2 regions of the Devosia sp. GW821-FHT12F11 genome follow, and region 1 is predicted to be linked to the other one. Evidence: riboswitches for the same ligand, from Rfam matches in the RefSeq annotation. Region 1 holds a riboswitch; the other holds the start of a gene.
What was found. A riboswitch is a leader RNA that binds a small molecule or an ion and turns the genes downstream of it on or off. The one in region 1 is predicted to bind thiamine pyrophosphate.
Positions count from the first base shown of each region.

Region 1 (8,495 bases):
CGCTACGGCGAAGGCACCATGTACACCCGCAACCAGGGCGAGCATTCGCTGTTCTGGCAGGGCCCCACCGTCGGCCTCGACTTCGGCGGCGACGGTTCCAAGGTGATGATGCTGGTCTACAACCTGAACTCCGTCTCCGACGTCTACGGCCGCTACCCCGGTGTCGATGGCTCCGCCTATGTCATCGGAGGGCTCGGCATGACCGTGATCAAGTATGGCGACGTGGTGATGGTGCCGATCCGCTCCGGCGTCGGGGCGCGCCTCGGCGTCAATGTCGGCTACCTGAAGTTCACCCAGGAACCGACCTGGAATCCCTTCTGAAGCGCAGAAAACCGCTAAGAGTCCATTCAATCGCCGTTCATCGCAGCAGCGCAAAGCTCAGAGGCCGCTCGAGCTTTCCTGCTAGGCTCATCGTGACCGCGTCCCCGTCTTCCGGTAAGGTTACGGCCTGACAGCGATAGCCGGGGGCGGCCATTGCTGCCAACGTAACGGGCGCGAACACCCGGGACCGGGCAGTTGCCGGTGGCGGAGTTGAGTTATGGTCATAGAAAACATCATGTACTTCGTGCTCGGCCTGCTCGTGGCCGGGCTGTTGGCGCTGATCATCATGCCTGCGGTCTGGCGCCGCGCCGTCCGCCTCACCAAGAAGCGCATCGAAGCGGCGACGCCCATGACCATGGCCGAGTTCCGCGCCGACAAGGACCAGCTGCGCGCCGAATTCGCCTTGTCCACCAGGCGCCTCGAGATGAACGTCGAGGCGCTGCGCCGGCGCCTCTCCGACCAGCTCCGCGACATCAATCGCAAGAAGAACGAGCTCGGCGGCATCAAGGGCGAGCGCGACAGCCACCTGCAGGTGGTACGCGAGCTCGAGGAACGTGAGGCTGAAGCCCGCCGCCGCATCCTCGAACTGGAAAAGGAAGGCGCCGACCTCGCGCAGAAACTGCGCATGCGCGACCGGGAACTGGGCGAGAAATCCAGCCAGCTCGACGCTGCCCGCGAAACCCTGCGCGGCAGCGCCCCGCGTGCCTTCGCCATCGAAGGCAAGGCGCTGAGCGGCAACTACAACACCGATATCGATGAGCTGCTGCAGTACCTCGAGATCGAAAAGAAGCGCTCGGAATTTCTCGAAACGCAGAACCGCACGCTGATCGAAAGCCTCGAGAACTCCGACAAGAGCGGCGCCGACGCGCGCGCCGCGGCGACGGACCTGCGTGAAAAACTCGCCAAGCGAGACGACGTGGTGAGCGACGCCCAGTCCGATCTCGCCGAGGCCGAAGCCCGCATCGCCGACGCCGAAAGCCGCGTCTCGACCCTCCTCGCCGAGACCAGCAAGCTGGTCGGCGACGGCGAAGAAAAGCGCGACATGCTGCTGGCCGAAAAACTTGGCCTCGAAGAAGAAATGGAAAAGCTGCGCGCCAAGGTGGCAAGCGTCGAAGACACCGTGATGGCCGACTGGGACAGCGACCGCATCGAGCAGTCGCACCTGCGCGAGCGCCTCAACGACATCGCTTCGGACGTCAGCCACCTGGTCTATGCGCTGGAAGGCAATGGCCCGATCGACGAGGAGGAGAGCCTCGCCTCTCGCATGCAGAAATTCGTCGACGCCGAAGAAGCCGAAGCCGCCCCGGTCAAGGGCCCAAGGGCGAGGAAAGGCGGCGCCCCGGAAGGGCAGGCCGTCTCCGACCGGTTGAAGGCGCTGCGGGAATTGCAGGACGGCAACTGAAGCTTTTGGCCCGGCTGATCGAGCAAGGTACGACCTCGCCTCCCCTCCGGGTGTCATCCCAGCGAAAGCTGGGACCCAACTCGCAGCTGGCGCAGGTGGATAGATGGGTCCCAGCTTTCGCTGGGATGACATCGAGTTGGGGGAGCGAATAGGGGTATCTTGGTCCCGTTCCGCAAGCGACTTGCTGACCTCAGGCCGCGACCTACTCGCTGACCACCGGCACTTCGCGGATCATCTCGCCCGACTTGCCGTCGAAAATGCGCACGCTGGTGATCGGCCCGAGCTTGTAGGTGACGGTCACCCGGCCGTCGGCCGCAACCGCCGAAACCACCTCGCCGCCGGCCGGAATCTTCAGCGCCGCGATCACGTAGTCGCTGCCGGCTTTGCTGTCGCTCTGCGATGCGCGGTAGACAAGTGCGCCGCCGATGGCGATAAGGCCCACCACCAGTAGCCCCATCGACACCATGAAGGATTTGCGCGCCCGGGCCAGTACGGTCTTGGCTTCCGGTGTCAGTTCCGGGGTGGTTTCGGGTTTGTCTTGAGGATCGCTCATGCAGGATATTTCCGGCGAGGAACAGGAGTGGCAGTTGCTGGTCGATGCCGCCGACGCCGGCAGCCGGCTGGATGCCGCGCTCGCCCGTGCCGTACCGGTCTTCTCGCGCAACCGGATCAAGGACCTGATACTGGCCGGAAGCGTCGCGATCAATGGGCGAGCTGTCACAGAGCCCAAATACAAGCTGCGCGACGGCGAAGAAGTCACGCTCGTTGCACCCGAGCCGATCGAGGCGGAGCCGACCCCCGAAAACATCCCACTCGATATCCTCTACGAGGACGACCAGTTGATCGTCATCAACAAGCCGGTCGGCATGGTGGTCCACCCTGCCCCCGGCAACTACACCGGCACGCTGGTCAATGCGCTGCTCTACCATTGCGGCGACAGCCTCAAGGGCATTGGCGGGGTGAAGCGCCCGGGGATCGTCCACCGCCTCGACAAGGATACGTCCGGCGTCATGGTCGCCGCCAAGACCGAGCAGGCGCATAACCACCTCGCCGCGCAGTTTGCCGATCACGGCCGCACCGGTCCGCTGCACCGCGCCTACATGGCCTATTGCTGGGGCCGCACCCAACAGGCCTCGGGCACCGTCGAAGCGCCGCTCGGCCGCGACCCGGCCAACCGGCTGAAGCAGGCGGTGCGCCAGGATGGCCGCGAGGCCATCACTCACTACTGGGTCGAGGCTCGCTTCGGCGACGAGGGTTGGGACATCACCCGCATCCGCTGCGAGCTCGAAACGGGCCGCACCCATCAGATCCGCGTCCACATGGCCCATATCGGCCACCCGCTGGTCGCCGACATGGTCTATGGCCCGGGCTTTGCCACCAAGGTCAACCGGCTACCAGATGCAGCGAAAGCCGCTGTCGCGGCGCTGGGCCGGCAGGCGCTGCACGCCGCCGAACTCGGCTTCGAACACCCGGTGAGCGGCGAGGAAATGCAGTTCGAAGCGCCGCTGCCGCCCGACCTGGAGGCGCTGGAAGCGGCGATCGAGCCGTTCGATCGGGCGTTTGCGCGGTAGGGTGCTGGGGAGGCTGCTGCGGTGTGCACGAGTTGACTCACTGCCTCGCCTCTCCACCGGATGTCATCCCTGCGAAAGCAGGGACCCAACGCGCCACCTGCGCCGACGGATAGATGGGTCCCTGCTTTCGCAGGGATGACACCGAGTAGGTGGAGCACACGGTGCCCACAAGGTGAGCGCCAAAGGGGAGTGGCGGCCCAAAAGCCCCCCTGCAAGGTTCACGCAACCTTCGGGGTCTACCAACGTTTTCATGCAGGGTCGGTGGGTCTTATCAAGACCGATTTTCGACCTATATATCTCTGACAGTCAGCCGTGTGCCGGACTGGACACGGCTGCGTATCTGCCCGTGACTACGGGGGAAAGACGAGGGTGCATCATGGCCCAGACCAATTTGCCAATTCTCTCGGCTGAGGGTGGACTCAGCCGCTATCTCCAGGAAATTCGTAAGTTTCCGATGCTTGAGCCTGACGAGGAATACATGCTCGCCAAGCGCTACAAGGAGCATCAGGATCCCGGTTCCGCCCAGAAGCTCATCACGTCGCATCTGCGTCTCGTGGCCAAGATCGCCATGGGCTATCGCGGCTATGGCCTGCCTATCTCTGAGGTGATCTCGGAAGGCAATGTCGGCCTGATGCATGCGGTGAAGCGCTTCGAGCCTGAAAAGGGCTTCCGCCTCGCGACCTACGCGATGTGGTGGATCCGCGCCGCCATTCAGGAATACGTGCTGCGTTCGTGGTCGCTGGTCAAGATCGGCACCACTGCGGCGCAGAAGCGGCTGTTCTTCAACCTGCGCAAGATCAAGGGGCAGATCGCCGCCCTCGATGACGGCAACCTCCACCCCGACCAGATCAAGCAGATCGCGACGACCCTGCACGTCACTGAAAGCGACGTCGTGTCGATGAACCAGCGCCTCTCGGGCGATGCTTCGCTCAACGCGCCGATGCGCGCCGACGAGGGCGCCTCGGAGTGGCAGGACTGGCTGGTCGACGATACGCCGGACCAGGAGACCACCCTCGGCGAGACCGAGGAATTCTCCGAGCGCATGGGCCTGCTCACCAACGCGATGAGCGACCTTAACGAGCGCGAGAAGGCCATCTTCCAGGCCCGCCGCCTGCGTGACGAGCCGGCGACGCTCGAAGAGCTGGCGCAGGAATACAATGTCAGCCGCGAGCGCATCCGGCAGATCGAAGTCCGCGCCTTCGAGAAGGTGCAGGAAGCCGTGCAGAAGGCAGCCCACGCCAAGTCGCGCGAAGCCAGCCTCTGAGGGCTTTGATCACTGAATGAGAAAGGGCCGCCCAGTGGGCGGCCCTTTTCGTTTGCCAGATCAGCGTCCCACACACTCGGTGTCATCCCGGCGCAGGCCGGGATCCATCCTGAGATACTTCGGTTCGAGCGCGTATCCGCGCCACCTCAGGATGGGCCCCGGCCTGCGCCGGGGTGACACCGTGGGTGGGGTACTTCGGAGTCAATCAACCGTTCTGCGGCGGCCCGATCACCGGCACCACCGCCGGACGCGGTTGCTGGGCCCAGGCGAACTCGCCCTTGCCCCACTTGGCGAAGCGCGCCAGCAGCGCATCACGGGCGCGCGTCCCTGCCCCGGTCGAGCTCTTCTTGTTCTCGCGGATCAGGTAGGCGAAGGCCAGCCGCTCGCCATCGCGTTCGGCCCAGCCGACGAACCAGCCGGTCTGCCGGCGCGAGTTGAACGTGCCATCGGCGTTGCGCTCGTAATAGGTGCCGGTCTTGCCCGAGACGGTCCACTTGCCGGCCTTGAAGCTCGGCATGATGGCGACCACCGCGGCCTGCGCCGCCGCCGTCGCCGGCAGCTCGCCCACCAGTAGCCGCCGCACGAACCGCACCTGCTCTTCCGGCGTGATCAGCAGCGACGAGTTGATCCACGAACGCAGCAGGCTGTTGTTCTTGCCCGGATCGCCCGAGATGTCGGCATTGCCATAGTCGAAATCGGCAACGTATTTGCCGAAGCGCTCGGCACCCATCTCTGCCACCAATACGCGAGAATACCACAGCACCGAATCGCGCAGCCACGTGGTGGGCGTGGTGGTCACCTTCCAGTCCGCGCGGTTGGCGTCATACTCGGCTTTGTACGGCCAGGCCGGCTCGTCCGCGCCGGTCAGGATGCCCGCATCGAACCCCATCACCGCCAGCGGCACCTTGAAGGTCGAGGCCGGCGAGGTCGGCGTGTCGCAACCGCCGCCCTCCTGCAGCCGCACCGCGCCGCTCTGAGCGTCGACGATCAATGTGCACACGACTTCCGCCCGGCTCGCCGACACCGCGGCAAGGCTCAGCAATACTGCTGCAATCAGAACTTTCACGAATGGCCCCAAGCTCTTAAAGACCGCGACATGTAGCGGGGATTTGGGCGGAATTTCGCCGGAGCGGGGAATTTCGACCGATAGAGACGGCCCCCTCCCGGCCTCCCCCATGAAGGGGGAGGTGAAGGGTCGAGCGTGTGGCCCGATAGTGCCTGAAACTCGATGCGGCACCTCCCCCATTATGGGGGAGGATGGGAGGGGGTCGTCTGCTTCAGTCAGCGCTTCTCCAGCAGCAGCTTCGCAATCAGCTGCGCCAGATACTTCCGCGGCAGGATCAAGAGGTACGGCGCATGCACGCCTTCCTCCGGTACGATCCGGAACGGCCCGGTCAGTGCCTCGTTCGAGGTTCCCGTCCGTATTCCCGGTGCGAGCTTCACCGCATCGAGTGGGTATTTCAGCCCTTCCGAACCCCAGAACGTCACCGGCGCCAGGGGATGGATCGAGACGCGCTCGCCTGGATCGACTGTGAACGAAAACGCCTTGGTCAGCGGCAGCGCCACATCCTCTTCGTCGACCAGGACGATCTTGCGCTTTGCCGCATATTTGGTCACCGCATCGAGCGCCGCCAGCGTGTGATCGAAGCGGCGCCCGGTCATCCCCAGCGCCACCGTCACCGGGGCGCGCGTCGAATAGAGCGACTTCTCGAAATCGGTGGTTTCCTGCTCGCCGATCTGCATCAGCCGGGTCTTGCCCAGCCAGGAATGCGGGTTCTTCAGTGAATCGAAATCACCGATGATCAGCTCTGGCTTGAGGCCAGCCTCGACGATCTGGTCGGCGCCGCCATCGGCTCCGACCAGGTGGCCGCCCGAGGCATAAAGCTCGCGGAGCAGGTCGAAATCGACCGTTCCGCCGCCGACGATGACCATCAGGTCGTCAAAGACCGCAACGGAAGTCTGGGGGGCACGCGCTTGCACGGAGGGAAAACTCTGTCTATCTGTCAGCTGTCTCGCTGGGGTGTTCCGGATCTTCCGGAGCTGAGAGTTACCCATTGAACCTGAACCAGGTCATGCTGGCGGAGGAAGTTCGAGATGGCAAGGGCGCGAAAGCGTCCGATCCATTGACGTCCCCTTCATTCACATGGCCGCAACCGAAGGGAACGATATATGCGCTCGTTCGCACACTTCGCGTTGGCGGCAGTCATCTGCGCCACCGCCCTGCCAGTCCTCGCCGAGGACAAGCCCACGCTCAACGTCTACACCTATGACAGTTTCGCGGCCGAATGGGGCCCCGGCCCGGCGCTGAAGGCCGGGTTCGAGAAGACCTGCGGCTGCACGGTGCAGTTCACTACCTCCGAGGACGCCATCTCGACGCTGCGCAAGGTGCAGCTCGAGGGCGCCTCGACCAAGGCCGACCTGGTCGTCGGCCTCGACACCGCCACCTCCGGCGAAGCCCGCGCCACCGGGCTGTTCGCGCCGCACGGGCTGACCCTCGAGGGTCTGTCCCTGCCGTGGAGCGACGCCGAGTTCGTGCCGTTCGACTACGGCTACTTCGCCTTCGTCTACAACAAGGAGAAGACGCCGAACCCGCCGACCTCGTTCGAAGAGCTCATTGCGCTGCCCGCGAGCTTCAAGATCGTCATCGAGGATCCGCGTTCGTCGACGCCCGGGCTCGGCAACGTCCTGTGGGTGCAGGCGGCCTATGGCGACCGCGCGCCGGAAATCTGGAAGGGTTTGAAGCCGCACGTCCTGACCATGACGCGCGGTTGGTCGGAAGCCTATGGCCTGTTCCTCGATGGCCAGGCCGACATGGTGCTGAGCTACACCACCTCGCCCGCCTATCACGCTGTTGCTGAGAACGACGGCAAGTACGCCTACGCCCCGTTCACCGAAGGCTTCGTGCCGCAGGTCGAGGTCGCAGGGCTGCTGAAGACCGCCAAGCAGGTGGAACTCGGCAAGGCCTTCCTCGCCTATCTCGTCACCGCCGAAGCGCAGAAGGTGATCCCGACCACCAACTGGATGTACCCAGTGATCGACATCGGCGACGACCTGCCAGCGGCCTTCGGTAAGCCGCCCGAAAAGGTGCTGCCGATCGACGAAGCCGCGCTTGCCGCCAATGGCCGTGCCTGGGTTGATGCTGCTCTCGCCGCGCTCCAGTAACCAGGTCCTGCCCCATCGCCCGCTCCGGCTGATCGCCGGGGCGGGCATCGCGGCGGCCATCGCCGCGCTGGTGGCGCTGGTGCTGCTGGCGATCCTCGCCACTGCGGCGGGCGAGCCGTCACGCCAATCGAGCATCGATGTCTGGCACCTGGTGTTGATGACCAGCATCCAGGCCGGGCTCACCACGGTGCTGTCGCTGCTCGTCGGCACGGCGCTCGCCTGGGCCCTGAACCGCCTGCGCTTCATTGGCCGCGACCTGATCGTCGGGCTGTTCGCCTCCGCCATCGTCACCCCCGGGCTGATCGTCGCCTTCGGCCTGCTGGCGGTCTGGGGCCGCGCCGGCTGGGTCAACCAGCTCTCGCTGGCCGTAACCGGCCAGCCGCTCGAGGTGCAGCTGTTCGGCCTCGGCGGCATTCTCGCCGCCCATGTCATTCTCGATGCCTCGTTCGCCGCCCGCATCCTTCTCGCCCGGCTCGACGCCATTCCGGAAAGGCGCCTGAAGACCGGCCAGAGCCTTGGGCTCAGCGCCTGGCAGCGCTTCCGCGTCATCGACTGGCCGATGCTGCGCACCACGCTGCCCGGCCTCGCCGCCATCATCTTCCTCCTCGCCTTCACCAGTTTCCCCATCGTGCTGCTGCTCGGCGGCGGCCCGGCCAACCAGACGCTGGAAGTGGCGATCTATGCGGCCGTCCGCCTCGACTTCGACCTCCGCGGCGCCGTCACCCTGGCGCTGGTGCAGATCGGCATCTGCTCGGCCATCATCATCGCCGCCTCC
Region 1 covers NZ_JBXAPX010000006.1:384,133-392,627, reverse strand. Annotated here, with positions in the region: gene AC1ROK_RS19530 (DUF1134 domain-containing protein) at 1-321, shown strand, start outside; gene AC1ROK_RS19525 (hypothetical protein) at 539-1,723, shown strand; gene AC1ROK_RS19520 (hypothetical protein) at 1,926-2,276, opposite strand; gene AC1ROK_RS19515 (RluA family pseudouridine synthase) at 2,275-3,294, shown strand; gene rpoH (RNA polymerase sigma factor RpoH) at 3,671-4,558, shown strand; partial or broken gene blaOXA (class D beta-lactamase) at 4,860-5,636, opposite strand; gene AC1ROK_RS19500 (thiamine diphosphokinase) at 5,840-6,490, opposite strand; TPP riboswitch at 6,565-6,662, shown strand; gene thiB (thiamine ABC transporter substrate binding subunit) at 6,728-7,720, shown strand; gene AC1ROK_RS19490 (ABC transporter permease family protein) at 7,668-8,495, shown strand, end outside.

Region 2 (8,495 bases), on a different contig from region 1:
AGACCCTGGCCCGCGTCAACCAGCTGTCGAGCCTGACGCGCCACCCCACGCTGCCGGTGATCTACGGCACCTCGCGGGTCGGCATGGAGGGCGATGTCCATGCCTGGCGGGTCGAGGGCGACACGGCGATTACCCTCGGCGAGAAGTCGAGCGAGGGCGCCGAGCCCTGCCACCTCGTCGTCGACCCGAGCGGCCGGCTGCTCATCGTCACCAACTACACCACCAGCATGCTCGGCCTGCAGCGCCTCGCCGCCGATGGCAGCTTCGAGGGGCCGATCGTGCAACTGAAGCTCAGCGGCGGTGGCCCCGAGCTCGAGCGGCAGGACGACGCCCACCCGCACCAGGCCTTCTTCATCGGCGAGACGCTGGTGGTGATCGACCTCGGCGCCGACCTGGTGCGCGAGTTCAGCCTCGACCTCACAAAACCCGGCACCGACGCCCTGACCCAGGTCCGGGCGACGGCGGTCCCTGCCAACACCGGGCCGCGTCACGCCGTAGTGCTGCCCGATGGGCGGCTGGCGGTCAGTGGCGAGCTCGGCTCCAACCTCGTGGTTGGCCGCCTCGGCGATCCGGCGTCCAGTTGGGCCAATGTCAGGGCGACGCAGCAGACTGGCCCGGGCAAGACCCGCTGGAGCCGCAACTATCCCGGCGATATCCAGCGCGCCCTGGATGGGCGCCACGTCTACTTCGCCAACCGCAGCCTCGACACCATCTCGACCTTCGACGTCTCAGGCGCCACCCCAACGCTGGTCGCCGAACGCGGCAGCCAGACACAATGGCCGCAGCATTTGCTGGTCACTGAAAGCCACGTGCTGGTCGCCGGTTGGGATTCCGGCGCGGTAAAGGCGCTGCCGCTCGCCAACGGGGTTCCGACCGGCGTTGAGCATCTGTTCGACTGCCCGGGCGCGGGCTGGCTGCTGCTCTGGGACTGAGCTCGCGATTTCCTGTGCCCCGGTCCGCCCCCATGGTGGCGGGCCGACTGGCGCGGTGTTAGTGGACATCGTCGCCGAAACGAGCGAGCGGGGGGAGCATGGCAGCAGCTGAAGACGGTGCGCCGGCCGCCAAGGGATCGCGCAAGCGCCGCAAGCCCGTTCCAAAGGCAGAATACACCGCACCGGCGCTCGAAAAGGGCCTTGACGTGCTCGAGCTCTTGGCGACGCTCACCGTGCCGGTCACCCCAAGCCAGATTGCCCAGCGCCTTGGCCGTTCGCTGTCAGAGGTCTATCGCATGGTGATGGCGCTCGAGCGCCGCGGCTACCTGATCCGGCCGCCCGGCGAAGAAGCGCTGGTGCTCTCGACCCAGCTCTATGGCCTTGCAACGCTGTTCCCGCCGTTCCGTCGCGTCGTCGACGCCGCCCAGCCGATCATGAACGCCCTGGCGCTCGAAACCTCGCAGGCCATCCACATGGCGGTGCTCGATGGGCTCAACCAGCGCATCATCGCCCAGGTCGACAGCCCGGCCCCCATCGCCATCCGCCTGCGGGTCGGCGCGGCGAGCCCGGCCATCCGCGGCACCTCGGGCCGCACCATCATCGCCTTTCAACCTGCCCCGGTGCAGGCCTGGATCCTCGGCCAATCGGAAGCGCTGTTGCCGCCCGACCAGGCCAAGCGCTACCGCGGCCGGATCGAGATCATTGCCAAGCGCGGCTACGAGCGGATCGAAGGCGAGATGGTGCAAGGGGTGACCGACCTAAGCTTCCCCATCATCAACACCGCCGGGATCTCGATTGCGGCGCTGACTATGCCGTTCCTCACCAGCCAGCAGATCATCGTTCCCTTCGATGATGCCGCCATCATGCTCTACCGCGCCGCCCGCAGAATCTCGGAGTCGATGGGCGGTACCCTGCCCGAACCACATTTCCCCCTGCCGCTGGACATTCAGACGGGATGAGCGAGACCAACCCCCACGCAGCCGACGACGCCGACCGCTTCGCCATCTGGGAAATGCTGGTCCGGCGCGACAGCGATTTCTTCTTGAGCAGCGACTGGTCGCTGGTTGCCGCCGACTATGTCGAGACCGGCTTTCTCGGCATCGATGCCGCGCTGTCGCTCGATCCGGCCGACTGGCGCCCGGCCTATGCGTCGGTTACCGCCTATCGCGATGCCGCCATCGCCGCCCGCTGGAACCCGGCCGAGTTCGCCGAGCCGCTGCGGGCCGCCTGGTTCCGCAGCCAATCGATCGACCGCATCGACATCAACGGCGACGCGGCGCTCGCGCATAAGCGCATCGATGGCCAGATCCGGCGCCAATCCGGGGACGCCATGATCCTCGCCTGGCGCTCGGTATTCCACCTCCGCCGCGAGCATGAGGCCTGGAAGATCGCCGGCTTTACCGGCTACCTGCCGCTGTAGCGGTACCAGCCCCCGGTGCACATATCCCGGGGTCAGCCGCGACCGGCGAAGATGTCCTTCTTGACGATCGCATGGACGCCCCAGTTGCCGTCAACGACTTGGGTGACGCCGAAATCGACGCCGATCGACATAAGCGACACCGCTTCGTCCTCGGTCAGCCCCTTGGTCGTCATCAGGAAGTGCCGCATCTTGCGGAACGCGTCGCGCAGCGCGAGGTCAACCGACGACTTCGAGTAGATGTCGCTCTGCGCCGAGGGGCCCAACTCCTCGAGGTAGTTGGCAAACGAGAAGCCGTGTACGAGCCAGTCGGTCTGGGTCTCCAGCATAGGATAGTTGAGCTCTTCCAGCGGGGTGCCGGCCAGGTCGGCCTTCTTGTGCAGGATGAACTGAAAGGTGCCGGTGAGGGAGCATTCGATCGCCGTGCCGCAGAGTTCGCTGTCGCCCTGGCTGGCATGGGGGTCGCCGACCGACATCATCGCGCCTTCGACGGCGACCGGGTAGTACATCGTCGCGCCCTTGCCGATGCGCCAATTGTCGATGTTGCCGCCAGTATAGCTGGGCGGCACGGTGTCGACGAAATCGGCTTCGGCGGGAGCCAGGCCAAGCGTGCCGAAATGCGGGCGAATAGGCAGCCGAATGCCCTTCAGCACGTCGTAGTTGCGCGTCGTCAGCGCGTGGTCGACCGGCACGCCGGGATAGTCGATGGTGGTGTGGGTAACACCGAACGGATCGGTCTGCGGCACCCAGGGGAAATTATAGACCGCTTCTGCCCAGCTCTTGCTGCCGGTGACGTCCACTTCATAGATGGTGATCACCTCACGCTTCTTGCCCTCGAGCATGTCGTTGTAGTGGAAGCCCCAGTTCGCCGCGGCGTTCGAGCCATAGGACTTGCCCGCGAATTTCGGGTTGGCAGAAGGCCGCGGGGTGCAGTCGAGGATGCGGACCTCGAGGATGTCGCCCGGTTCGGCGTCGCGCACGAACACCGGGCCGGTGAGGATGTGGACGCCCATGCCTTCGCCCGAGCCCTTCTTGTAGACGGCCGGGTCGGTCGGGCCGGCGCCGCGCCGGTCGACGCCCTTCTTGTCCTTGGTCCAGAGGTAGACGCTTTCGGCGCCTTCATCGCCCTCGACCATGCGCTCGAGATCGTCGCCCGCGTGGTGCGTCAGGGTCTCGATGGTCACGATGTCGCCCGAGTCGATCTCGACCTGCGGCTTCAGCGTCTTGCTGAAAAAGCCCCAATGCACTGTGTCGGCGGTAGCGGGGAGATAGTGGTAAGCGCGCTGCTGCGGCTGGCGGGCAGCAGAGGCCTGGGCCAGCGCCGGGGTGACCAGCGATATGCCGCCGCCGGCGCCGAGGGCGGCAAGGCCACCCGCCGCCAGGAAGCCACTCTTGAGGAAGCTGCGGCGCTCAACGTTGAGATCCTCCTTGAAGCTTCGATAATGGGCCTCGAACTGAGGGCAGTTAACGTCATCGCCTTTGCACATGGGGTGTCCTTCGCCGGGGTTGCATCTACGCGCAACTATCCCGGTCAGGCCCGGCTCAGGCAATCGGGCGAATAGGCTGTCCGGCCCCCGGCTCGATCGGCTCCTGGCACTTCGTCGTTCCATTTTCTGACGTATTATCAACAATGTACGTCGGAAGCAGTACTCCGCGCCGAACCTTGCCGGGCGCCTGCCTGACAGCCAAAAGGCAAGAGATTGTTCGTCTCACGGCAAAGACTGGCGGGTCGGCCGGGCTATGCTAAGCTCAGGGTTGGGAAGCTCTGATCGAGGTGGGTGCCGAAGCAGCGCCGCAGTCTGCGGCGCGTGAAGGGACACCATGAGCGCCGTCCGGTTCAGCGTCGAAACCGTGCCCCTCGACCGCCGCCGCGCCGCATGGCTGGAGCGGCTCGCGCAACTGGGGCTGCAGGCCAGCGGAGCCAGCGGCACTATCGCGGCTTCGCCCTCCAGCTCCGGTGCTCTGCTCGCCGATCTCGCCGGTGAAGCGCAGGCACTCGAGAGTGTTGCGCACGGGCCTGGGGCGCCGATGCTCCTGCTGCTCGTCGGCAGAGGCAGGGCGCGGCTCACCGCCGGGCGAACCGCGCTCGAGCTGGCCGACGGAGACCTCGTCGCGCTCGAGATGAGCACAGCCTGGCAGATGCACTGGCGTACCGATTTCCGTGCCGTATTGCTGCGACTGCAACGCGGGCCCCTGGCGGCGCGGCTGGGCCGCGTGCCGGTGCGGCTGCCGGTCGTGCTGGGCCGCACGGTGGCGGCCGCCGCGGCTCGGCCGCTGTTGCGGACGCTGGCCGCCGATATTGAGAATCTCGGCCAGGCCGATCTGGCCGCCGGCGAGATCGCGCTCACCGAACTGGTGGCAAGCGCCTTGCTCGGTGAGGCAAACGCCCCGGACGGCGGGCTGACCCAGGTGCAGGCGGCGCATTTCCGAAGAGTCTCGGCCGCGATCGACAGCCAGCTCACCAACGCCGATCTGGGGCTCACCGATATCGCCCGCCAGGAGGGGATGTCGGCGCGCTACCTGCAGCGGCTGTTCGAAGGGCGGGGCGAGAATTTCTCCGACCATGTACGGCAGTTGCGGCTGCAGCGCTGCAAGGTGGACCTGCTCGATCCGAACCACGCACGCGAAAGCGTTGCCGCCATAGGCCAGCGCTGGGGTTTTCGGGATCAGGCGCATTTCAGCCGCGCCTTCAGCACGGCTTTCCGCATGACCCCCACGGAGATGCGCCGCGCCGCCGTGCCGGTCGATGACGGCTACTCCCAGCGTGGCAGGCCAACGACGCACCAGCCTGTACCGCCCGCGAAAGCTCCGCCTGCCGGGCCGCAGGAGGCAACGAGGCCCGCGCCTGAGCCGTGGCCCGGTGATCGGCATCACCTGCCGGCGACCGCCGACACGGTACACTGGGGCTATGTCAGTCGCACGCTGCCGCCGGTGCTGAGGGTTGAGCCGGGGGCCACCGTCACGATCGAGACGCTCACCCAGCATTCCGGCGACGACTGGGATCGGATGGTGGCGGGGGATGCTGGCGCCGAAAGCGTCTTCGGCTGGACGAGTGAAGGCAAGAACATCGACCGGCGCGGGGCCGGACCGATGAACGCCTCGGTGTTCGGGCGCGGCGCGGGCGAAGGGTTCGGGGTGCATATCTGCACCGGCCCCATCTACGTGCGCGGGGCGGAGCCCGGCGACGTGATCGAGGTTGAAATCATCGACATCCGGCCCCGGCCCAGCGGCAATCCGCTGCACACCGGCAAGGCCTTCGCCTCGAACGCCTCGGCCTGGTGGGGGTACCAGTATGGTGATCTGCTCGACCGGGCGAAGCGCGAGACCGTCACCATCTTCGAGATCGATCTCGAGCGCCCCCAAGAGGCTCGTCCGCTCTACAGCTACGTGTGGCAGCCGCAGGTCGATCCGTTCGGCGTCATGCACAAGACCATGGATTATCCCGGCGTGCCGGTCGACCACACTCTGGTCGAGCATCGCACCGTGCTCGAAGGTATCGCCATTCCGGCGCGCCTGCATTTCGGCTTCGTGGCGCTGGCGCCGCGGGAGTCCGAACTCGTCGATTCTATCCCGCCGAGCTATTTCGGCGGCAACATCGACAATTGGCGCGCCGGCAAGGGGTCCCGGATCTACCTGCCGGTATCGGTGGAGGGCGGCCTGCTCTCGATGGGCGACGGGCACTTCGCCCTGTCCGACGGCGAGATCAACGGCACCGGGCTTGAATGCTCGCTGACCGGTGACATCCGCATCCGCCTCCACAAGGCCGGAGCCGCCGACGCAGCGGCCTGCGTCACCGGCCTCAAGGCGCCGTTGATCGAGACCCCCGACAGCTGGGTGATCCAGAGCTTCAGCCACCTCAACTACCTGCGCGATCTCGGTCGCAATGCCCAGGCTGAGGTATATCAGAAGTCGACCGTGGACCTGGCGCTGCGCAACGCCTTCCGGCAGACGCGCCGGTTCCTGATGGACGTCTACGGACTGAACGAAGACGAGGCGCTGACCATCATGTCGCTCGCCGTCGATTTCGGCGTGACCCAGGTTGCGGACGGCAACTTCGGCGTCCATGCCGTTATCGACAAGGCGATCTTCCGCGGTCGCAGCATGCGCTAGCCGGACCGAGCGAGTACGAAGCCGGCCCGCGTCAACCCGGCGCATACTGCGTCCGGCCAATGATGGGCGCGCCCGCGCCAATCAACCCAAATCCAAAAACCGCCTCTTCCAATCCCTCCCCAACCGTGGTCTAAGCAACGCCATCCACAGGGGTGCTCCGTATTGCCGGGGCTGAGATGCGGCACGCCAAGTGCGCGGACCCTAAAGCTGATCTGGGTAATACCAGCGGAGCGAGGCGGGCGATGTTTTCTGGCGCACAGATTTCCCTTTATCCCATGACCGACGATTTCGTCGGCGTCATCCTTTCGGCGCTCGGTGCGCTCGATCCCTATCGGGACCGGCTGCGGATCGAGACCGACGACATCTCGACCCTCCTGGTCGGGCCGCCGGAGGTGCTGTTTCCGGCCATGCGCGACCTCTTCGTCGCGGCAGCGCAGGCCGGCAGGCATGTGACCTTCTCAGCCGCCATTTCACGCGGCTGTCCCGGCGAGCCCGATGAGGCGATCTGCAACACCGACGCCCTCGCCGGTCCGCTCGAACCGCTGGCCGCCCGCCAGGCGGCCGCCCATCAGGCCGTCGCCTCGGCCGCAGAAACCGGCCAAACCATAGCCGCCCAGTTCTCGCTCTACGTGATGGGCACCGGCCAGCACATGGACGAGATCTATGGCTGCATCGACTTCCTGAAGAGCTCAGGTGTGTTCGATCGCTCCAAGCACTTCTGCTCGGTGCTGCGGGGCGATGCCGGTCCGGTGTTTGCGACGCTCGCCGAAGCCTTCTGCCGGTTCGGCCCGCCCGAAGGGCACGTCACCATCGACCTGACCGTTTCCGCGAACAGCCCGACCGCCCGCTAGAGTCTTTGTTTTGGTCGCGCTTTCGAACCGGAAAGGTCTGCAGCCTTTCCTGAAAGCGCTCTGGGGCGCGGCCGCTTTCCCTTCAAGGTTCATGTCGATGCCCTTCATCCGCCCGGTCGCGGCACGCGCCGCAACAGCTTTCAGCCGTCTATGGCCCGCCCTGCTGTCGGTCGGTGGCCTGATCCTCCTATGGGAGGCCTATGCCCGGTTTTCGGGTATTCCACCGACGACGCTGCCCTCGCCCTCCCGGGTACTGGCGCAGGGCGCGTTGCAATATCGGGCGCTGTGGGACAACACGCTCCCCACCATCAGCGCCACCCTGCTCGGTTTCGCCTGCTCGGTCTCTGCCGCTTTCGCCTTTTCGGTGCTGATCGACTTCTTCCGGCCGCTGCGGCGCGCCCTGCTGCCGGTCTTTGTCATCAGCCAGACCCTGCCGATGATCGCCATCGCGCCGCTGGTGGTGCTGTGGTTCGGCTTCGGCCTCACCCCCAAGATCATGCTGGTGGCGCTGGTCACCTTCTTTCCCATGCTGATCGCGCTGCTGCAGGGCTATGCCTCGACAGCCGACGAAATCGAACAACTGGTGGCCTCGATGGGGGCGCCACGCTGGCGCGTCTTCCTCATCGCCCGCCTGCCTTCGGCCCTGCCCTTCTTCTTCGCCGGCCTCAGGATCTCCATCACCTATGCCGTGGTCGGCGCGATCTTCTCCGAGTATGCCGGCGCGGCCAAAGGGCTCGGCATCTATATCCTCAACGCCAAGAACAACTTTCGCCCCGACCTGGTGCTTGCCGCGGTCATGGTCAGCGCCAGCCTGACGCTGCTGCTGTTCGGGGCGACCGTACTGATCCAGCGCCTGTCGATGCCCTGGCTGCACCTGTCCGGGAGCGACAAGCCATGAGCGCCGCGCGCCTCGAACTGCGCGGCATCGCCAAAGCCTTCGGCGATCTCTCTGTGCTTGGCGATGTATCCATCTCGGTTGGCAGAGGCGAATTCGTTTCCATTCTCGGCCCATCCGGCTCGGGCAAATCCACCATCTTCAAGCTGCTGACCGGAGCCTTGCGCCCCGATGCCGGCGCCATGCTGTTCGATGGAGCGCCGCTCCACCCCGACCGGCGCCCTTTCGCCTTCATGCCGCAGCGCGACGCGCTGATGGATTGGCGGCGCATCATCGACAACACGACATTG
Region 2 covers NZ_JBXAPX010000007.1:297,334-305,828, forward strand. Annotated here, with positions in the region: gene AC1ROK_RS21125 (lactonase family protein) at 1-932, shown strand, start outside; gene AC1ROK_RS21130 (IclR family transcriptional regulator) at 1,031-1,891, shown strand; gene AC1ROK_RS21135 (hypothetical protein) at 1,888-2,352, shown strand; gene AC1ROK_RS21140 (acetamidase/formamidase family protein) at 2,385-3,836, opposite strand; gene AC1ROK_RS21145 (acetamidase/formamidase family protein) at 4,171-6,459, shown strand; TPP riboswitch at 6,598-6,711, shown strand; gene AC1ROK_RS21150 (YkoF family thiamine/hydroxymethylpyrimidine-binding protein) at 6,702-7,310, shown strand; gene AC1ROK_RS21155 (ABC transporter permease) at 7,402-8,208, shown strand; gene AC1ROK_RS21160 (ABC transporter ATP-binding protein) at 8,205-8,495, shown strand, end outside.
Region 2: it holds a riboswitch for thiamine pyrophosphate, as region 1 does, so the genes downstream of both, AC1ROK_RS21150 (YkoF family thiamine/hydroxymethylpyrimidine-binding protein) here and thiB (thiamine ABC transporter substrate binding subunit) in region 1, are expected to answer to the same signal.